3 regions of the Acidovorax sp. GW101-11A03 genome follow, and region 2 is predicted to be linked to each of the others. Evidence: predicted binding sites of a transcription regulator. Region 2 holds the regulator's gene; each other region holds the start of a gene.
The links. The regulator sigma-54, encoded in region 2, starts transcription at its own class of promoters, with help from an activator protein. The targets are predictions, from matches to a motif close to TGGCANGNAANCTGCTTT.
Positions count from the first base shown of each region.

Region 1: a site for sigma-54 is predicted at 942-959, ahead of AC07Z7_RS20135 (transglutaminase family protein). Genes of this name have one in related genera too.
Region 3: a site for sigma-54 is predicted at 1,617-1,634, ahead of AC07Z7_RS08000 (CmpA/NrtA family ABC transporter substrate-binding protein). Genes of this name have one in related genera too.

Region 1 is NZ_JBWKZU010000058.1:23,088-25,350, forward strand. Features, by position in the region: gene panC (pantoate--beta-alanine ligase) at 1-14, shown strand, start outside; gene AC07Z7_RS20130 (alpha/beta fold hydrolase) at 88-810, opposite strand; gene AC07Z7_RS20135 (transglutaminase family protein) at 972-2,263, shown strand, end outside.
Region 2 is NZ_JBWKZU010000002.1:19,766-22,028, forward strand. Features, by position in the region: gene lptB (LPS export ABC transporter ATP-binding protein) at 1-378, shown strand, start outside; gene AC07Z7_RS01360 (RNA polymerase factor sigma-54) at 378-1,961, shown strand; gene AC07Z7_RS01365 (glutaredoxin domain-containing protein) at 2,009-2,263, opposite strand, start outside.
Region 3 is NZ_JBWKZU010000013.1:57,597-59,859, forward strand. Features, by position in the region: gene ntrB (nitrate ABC transporter permease) at 1-118, opposite strand, end outside; gene AC07Z7_RS08000 (CmpA/NrtA family ABC transporter substrate-binding protein) at 185-1,429, opposite strand; gene AC07Z7_RS08005 (ANTAR domain-containing response regulator) at 1,935-2,263, opposite strand, start outside.

The sequences.
Region 1 (2,263 bases), on a different contig from region 2:
ACCTGGAGTTTTGATTAGCTACTAATTTCATAGCTATCAGCGCTTACCCATCGCGCGGCAGGGGCCAAAAAGGCCTCAGACCCCGGATCAAATCCACCCGTTGCGGCCCAGCCACTGCACCAGCAGGCGGGTCACCACCTCGGGCTGCTCCATGGTCAGCATGTGGCCGCTGTCGGGCAGCAGGTGGTGTTCGGCGCCGGGCACCAGCGCCGCAATCTCTGCCGAGCATTCGGGCGGTGTGAGCTGGTCGGCCGCGCCACACACCACCAGCACGGGGCTGGCCACCTGCGGCAGATGCACCCGCGCATCGGGCCGATGGATCACGGCGCGGTTTTGGCGCACCAGGTGGTCGGGGCCCGCGTCCAGCACAAAGTCCAGGTAGGCCTGCACTAGGTCCGTGTTGGCGGCATTCACGGGGTGGAAGGCCAGGGCCACGTTGGGCTCGATGACCTCGCGCACGCGGCCCTGTTCAAACAGCTCAATGGCGCCTTCGCGCAGGGCGCGCATGTCGGGCGTCTCAGGCCGCGCGGTCGTGCCCAGCAGCGCGAGCCCTGCGACCCGCTGCGGCGCCTGGCGTGCGGCCTCCATGGCGATCATGCCGCCCATCGACGCGCCCGCCAGCACCAGCGGCCCCGCGTGCTGCGCCAGCAGCCGGGCGGCAAAGTCTTCGATGCGATGCAGGTTTACATCCTGGTGGGCGGTGGCGACCTCGGGGCGCAGCGCGGCGGGCAGCAGCGGCAGCACGCCGCGCCACATGCGTTCATCGGCGGCCAGGCCGGGCAGGAGCACAAGTTGGGGGGAGTGGGACATGGGTGAATCAAAGCATCACCAAGTTGGTGCGCGATCAGCTAAAGAGAGACAGCCCCGGCAGCGGGGCACGGACCGCACATTGTGAACAGCCGATGACCACTTGTCACCGCCCCCGGAATAGTTGCCCGCGATGGCTCGGGACTTGCTAGCATGGCCTGCATATGCCCATCCACGCCGCGCTCCACCACGTCACGCATTACCAATACGACCGGCTGGTCGGCCTCGGGCCGCAGACCATTCGATTGCGGCCTGCGCCCCATTGCCGCAGCAATGTGATTTCGTATTCGCTCAAGGTCGAGCCCGCGCAGCACTTCATCAACTGGCAGCAGGACCCGTTTGCCAACTACCAGGCGCGGCTGGTCTTTCCCGAGAAGACGCGCGAGTTCAAGGTCACGGTGGACCTGGTGGTGGAGATGGCGGTGTACAACCCCTTCGACTTCTTCCTGGAGCCCGAGGCCGAGAACATCCCGTTCAACTACAGCAGCGAGGTGCAGCAGGAGCTGGCGCCCTACCTGGCCACCGACGCGATGACGCCGCTGGTGCAGGCCTATCTGGACAAGGTGGACCGCAGCAAGCAGCGCACCATCGATTTCCTGGTCAAGCTCAACCAGCAGGTGTCGCAAGACATCCGCTACCTCATCCGCCTGGAGCCCGGCGTGCAGACGCCCGAGGAGACGCTGCAAAAGGCCAGCGGCTCGTGCCGCGACTCGGGCTGGCTGCTGGTGCAACTGCTGCGCCACCTGGGGCTGGCGGCACGGTTTGTGTCGGGCTACCTGATCCAGCTCACGCCGGACGTGAAGGCGCTCGACGGCCCCAGCGGCACCGACCACGACTTCACCGACCTGCACGCCTGGTGCGAGGTCTATCTGCCCGGCGCAGGCTGGATTGGCCTGGATGCCACCAGCGGCCTGATGGCGGGTGAGGGCCACATCCCGCTGGCCTGCACGCCCCAACCCTCCGGGGCCGCGCCGATTGAAGGCGGTGTGGACAAGGCCGAGGTGGACTTCAGCCACGAGATGCGCGTGACGCGCGTCTACGAATCACCCCGCGTGACCAAGCCCTACACCGAAGACCAGTGGCAGGCCGTGCTGGCCCTCGGCGAGCAGGTGGACGCCGACCTGGTGGCGGGCGATGTGCGCCTGACCATGGGCGGCGAGCCCACCTTTGTGGCCGTGGGCGACCGCGACGCGCCCGAGTGGAACACCGACGCGCTGGGCCCCACCAAGCGCGGCTTTGCCACCGAACTCACGCACAAGCTGCGCGCCGAATACGGCCAGGGCGGCTTTCTGCACTTTGGCCAGGGCAAGTGGTACCCGGGCGAGCAATTGCCGCGCTGGGCGCTGTCCATCTGCTGGCGCTCTGATGGACAGCCCGCGTGGCAGAACCCCGCGCTGTTTGCCGACGAGCGCGACCCCTCGCACTACACCAGCGCCGACGCCGAGCGTTTTGTGCG
Region 2 (2,263 bases):
CGCCTGACGGCCTTGCTGGAAGAGCTGCGCGTGCAGCACCTGCGCGCCTCGCCCGCGATGGCCCTGTCCGGTGGCGAGCGCCGTCGGGTGGAGATCGCCCGCGCCCTGGCCACACAGCCGCGCTTCATCCTGCTGGACGAGCCCTTTGCAGGCATCGACCCCATCGCCGTGATCGAGATCCAGCGCATCATCGGTTTCCTCAAGGCGCGCGGCATTGGTGTGCTCATCACCGACCACAACGTGCGCGAAACCCTGGGCATCTGCGATCACGCCTTCATCATCAGCGATGGCCGCGTGCTGGCGCAGGGCACGCCGTCCGAGATCGTGGACAACGCCGAAGTGCGCCGGGTGTATCTGGGCGAACATTTCCGCATGTGATGAAGCCTGGCCTGTCGCTGCGCGTCTCGCAGCACCTTGCACTGACCCCCCAGCTCCAGCAGTCCATCCGGCTGCTGCAGCTGTCCACGCTCGAACTCTCGCAGGAAGTCGAGCAGATGCTCGACGAGAACCCGTTCCTCGAACGCACAGCCGAAGAGGCGCCGCGCGAGGAGTTTGGCCTGGAAACCGCCGACGCCCCCGCGCAAGCCGACGAATACAGCGCTGATGATGCTATATTTTCAGGAGCTACAAGCGCAAGCGCAGCGGGCGCAGAAGGCCCAAATGATGCCGAAACGCCAGGCCCTGGCGTCGACGAACCCGACTGGAGCGGCGACGGCACGGTCGAGATGGCGCCCAACGACGCCGAATGGGGCGGCGACGCCCCGGCCCGCACCCGCAACGATGCGGAAGGCGACGACGCTGATGCCACCGAACTGGCCCGCTCGCATGAATCGCTCACCGCTTTTTTGCACCGCCAGGCCCTGTCGCTGCGCCTGTCCGAGGTGGATTGCGCCGCGCTGCGCTTCCTGATCGAATCCCTGAACGACGACGGCTACCTCGAAGAGCCGCTCGAAGAACTCGCCACCGCCCTGGCCGGGCCGGATGACCTGGAGCAGATCGAAGAGCTGGTGCACCGCTTTACCGTGGCGCTGCGCCTGCTGCAAAGCCTGGAGCCCACGGGCGTGGGCGCGCGCAACCTGGCCGAATGCCTCACGCTGCAGCTCAAGGCGCTGGACGCCGACGAAGAGGCCGACCCCGACACCGTCAAGACGGCGCTCACTATCTGCCAGCAACCGCTGGAGATGCTGGCCCGCCGCGACATCCGCCGCCTGACGCAGCTCTGTGGCGACGGCGAAGAGCGCACCCGCGCCGCCATGGCACTGATCGCCCGTCTGGAGCCGCGCCCCGGCCGCAAGTTCGTCGATGTGGAGCGCAACATCATCGTGCCCGACGTGATCGTGCGCAAAGCCGGGCGTGCCAACGGGCGGGACGGCCAGCACAACTTCATCGTGCAGCTCAACCCCGACGTGATGCCCCGCCTGCGCGTGCACGACATCTACGCCGGCGCCCTGCGCGGCCACAAGGGCGGCGAAGGCCACCAGGGCATGCAGCAGCGGCTGCAGGAGGCGCGCTGGTTCATCAAGAACATCCAGCAGCGCTTTGACACCATCCTGCGCGTCTCGCGCGCCATCGTCGAGCGGCAGAAGAACTTCTTCACCCACGGCGAACTGGCCATGCGCCCGCTGGTGCTGCGCGACATCGCCGACGAACTGGGCCTGCACGAATCCACGATCAGCCGCGTGACCACGGCCAAATACATGGCCACGCCCATCGGCACCTACGAGCTGAAGTACTTCTTTGGCTCTGGCCTGGGCACCGAGACCGGTGGCAATGCGTCCAGCACCGCTGTGCGCGCACTGATCAAGCAGTTCGTGTCGGCAGAGAACCCCACCAAGCCGCTGTCGGACAGCCAGATCGCCGAGATGCTCAAGGAGCAGGGCATTGAATGCGCACGCCGCACCGTGGCGAAGTACCGCGAAGCGCTCAAGATTGCGCCGGCGAATCTGCGCAAGGCGCTATGAAGAAGCGACGCGCAGAGGCTGCTCGCGGCGCCAAGCGAAGGGGTTTTCTATTGTTGGCGTGCTGCAAAGGCTGAATCGTATGCTTGGGCGGTGAAGCCCGTAATCCGCTGTCTGGGAGCTATCAGCAAAGGCACACTTCTTCCGCCGATGTCGGCAAAGGCGGTTTTGCCTATCGGTGTGTCTACGTCCAGTTCTCGGTATGCAATGTTCTTTTGATTCAGATAGGTCTTGGCGGCTTTGCAATAGCCACACCAACTGGCCGTAAAAAGTACAACCCCACTCGGCGGGGCTGCAATGACAAG
Region 3 (2,263 bases), on a different contig from region 2:
AGGTTTTTTGGGCTCTTGCGCCTGTTGGTAAAGCGTTTGCAGCTACATTATTCATAGCATTCTGTACCGCCCCGGCGGGGGCAGCATCCAGGGGGGAGTGAAAAACGGCACTGACCATGGTGTTTCTCCTGTGAATCCTGTGAAGAGGCCGGGTGTGCAGGTCGGGTCAGAGTGGGGTGCCCGATCAGGCTTTGATCTTGAAGCTGTCGGCGTACTTGGCGGGGTCCTTGCCGTCCCACACCACACCGTCCACCAGTTTGTGGCTGCGCATGTCGCTCTTGGGCAGCGGTGTCTTCGATGCAGTGGCGGCCTGCTTGTAGACGTCGATGCGGTTCACGGCCTTGGCCACATTCAGGTAGTCGGGGTGGTCCTTCACCAAGCCCCAGCGCTTGTGCTGGGTGAGGAACCACATGCCGTCCGTGAGGTACGGGAAGTTCACCGTGCCTTCGTTGAAGAACTTCATGTGGTTGGGGTCGTCCCAGGTCTTGCCCATGCCGTCTTGATAGCGGCCCAGGATGCGCTGGTTGATGGCATCGACACCCGTGTTCACATAGGCCTTGCCGGCAATGGTCTCGGCCATCTTGTTCTTGTTGGCCAGGCCATCGTCGATCCACTTGCTGGCCTCGAGGATGGCGGCCGTCACGGCGCGGGCCGTGTTGGGGTACTTCTGCACGAATTCGGACGTGGTGCCCAGCACTTTTTCGGGGTGGTCCTTCCAGATGTCCTGCGTGGTGGTGGCGGTGATGCCGATGCCGTCCATGATGGCGCGGTGGTTCCAGGGCTCGCCCACGCAGAAACCGTCCATGTTGCCCACGCGCATGTTGGCCACCATCTGGGGTGGCGGCACGGTGATGACTTTGGCGTCCTTCATGGGGTTGATGCCATGTGCGGCCAGCCAGTAATACAGCCACATGGCGTGCGTGCCGGTGGGGAATGTCTGGGCGAAGGTGTATTCGCGCTTCTCGCTGGCCATGAGCTTGGCCAGGCCAGCGCCGTTGACGGCGCCTTTTTCGGCCAGCTTCTTGGACAGCGTGATGGCCTGGCCGTTGTGGTTCAGGTTCATCAGCACGGCCATGTCCTTCTTGGGGCCCGCCAGGCCCAGGTGCACGCCGTAGACCAGGCCATACAGAACGTGGGCAAAGTCGAGTTCGCCATTCACCAGCTTGTCGCGCACACCGGCCCACGATGCTTCCTTGGTGGGGATGATGGTCACGCCGTACTTCTTGTCGATGCCCAGCACCGAGGCCATCACCACGCTGGCGCAGTCGGTCAGCGGGATGAAGCCGATCTTCACTTCCTTCTTCTCGGGGGCGTCCGAGCCCTGGGCGTGCACCAGGGCGCGCAGGGCGGGGCTCACGCCCACGGCGCCCACGGTAGCGGCCTGCAGCACGGTGCGGCGGTTGAGGCTGGTTTTCAACAGATCGGTCATGGGGCGGTTCCTCGGTGCGTTAGAAAACAAAAAAGGCGTCCTCCCCTGGCCGGGTTGCATGCGCAAACGGGCTCGGAGAGGGACGCCTTTGTCCATGGCAAAGCCCATTGGGGGGCTTTGTGTCAGCACTGGCCCGCCATTGGGCCGGTGCTGTCAGGGTGGGACCTTCTTTGGTCTTGCCAGGGTTAATGCAAGCAGCGTGCCAGCCTGTGTTGCGCCAGTCTGGCGCTGCCATCACTATGCTTTTGATAGCTGCTTGGGCAAGATGGGCAGGCGGAAACGGCCTTTTTTGCTTGAAATGGCCAAGGCTGGTGCATGTGGGCCGGGCTGCACTGCATTTGTGCGGCGCACCATCTGGGAGAAGCTGGTGGATCTGGGCGCGGCCGAGGCCAGGGCAGCCGAGCAAGGGCCGCCCCGCAGCGAGGGCTGCGTCCCCCTTCCCGAATGGCGTAGACATTCGAGAGAAGGGGGAAGCGGCGCAGCCGCTCAGGGGGAAGTCACTTATTTATCCCAGCAGATCCATCACATCGAGCATGCGCTGCGCCACATCTGCCAGCTTGAGGCCTTTGTCCATCGCCGTCTTGCGCAGCTTCTCGTAGGCAGCCTGTTCGGTCAGGCCCTGGCGCTGCATCAGCAGGCCCTTGGCGCGGTCGATGGTCTTGCGGTCTTTGAGTTCGGTCTTGGCGTCGGCCAGCTCGGCGCGCAGGGCCTGCTCGTGCTGGAAGCGCGCCATGGCCACGTCCAGAATGGGGCGGATGCGCTGCGGCGCCAGGCCCGCCACGATGTAGGCCGACACACCCGCCGCCACCGCGTCCTTCACGTGCGAGGTGTCCT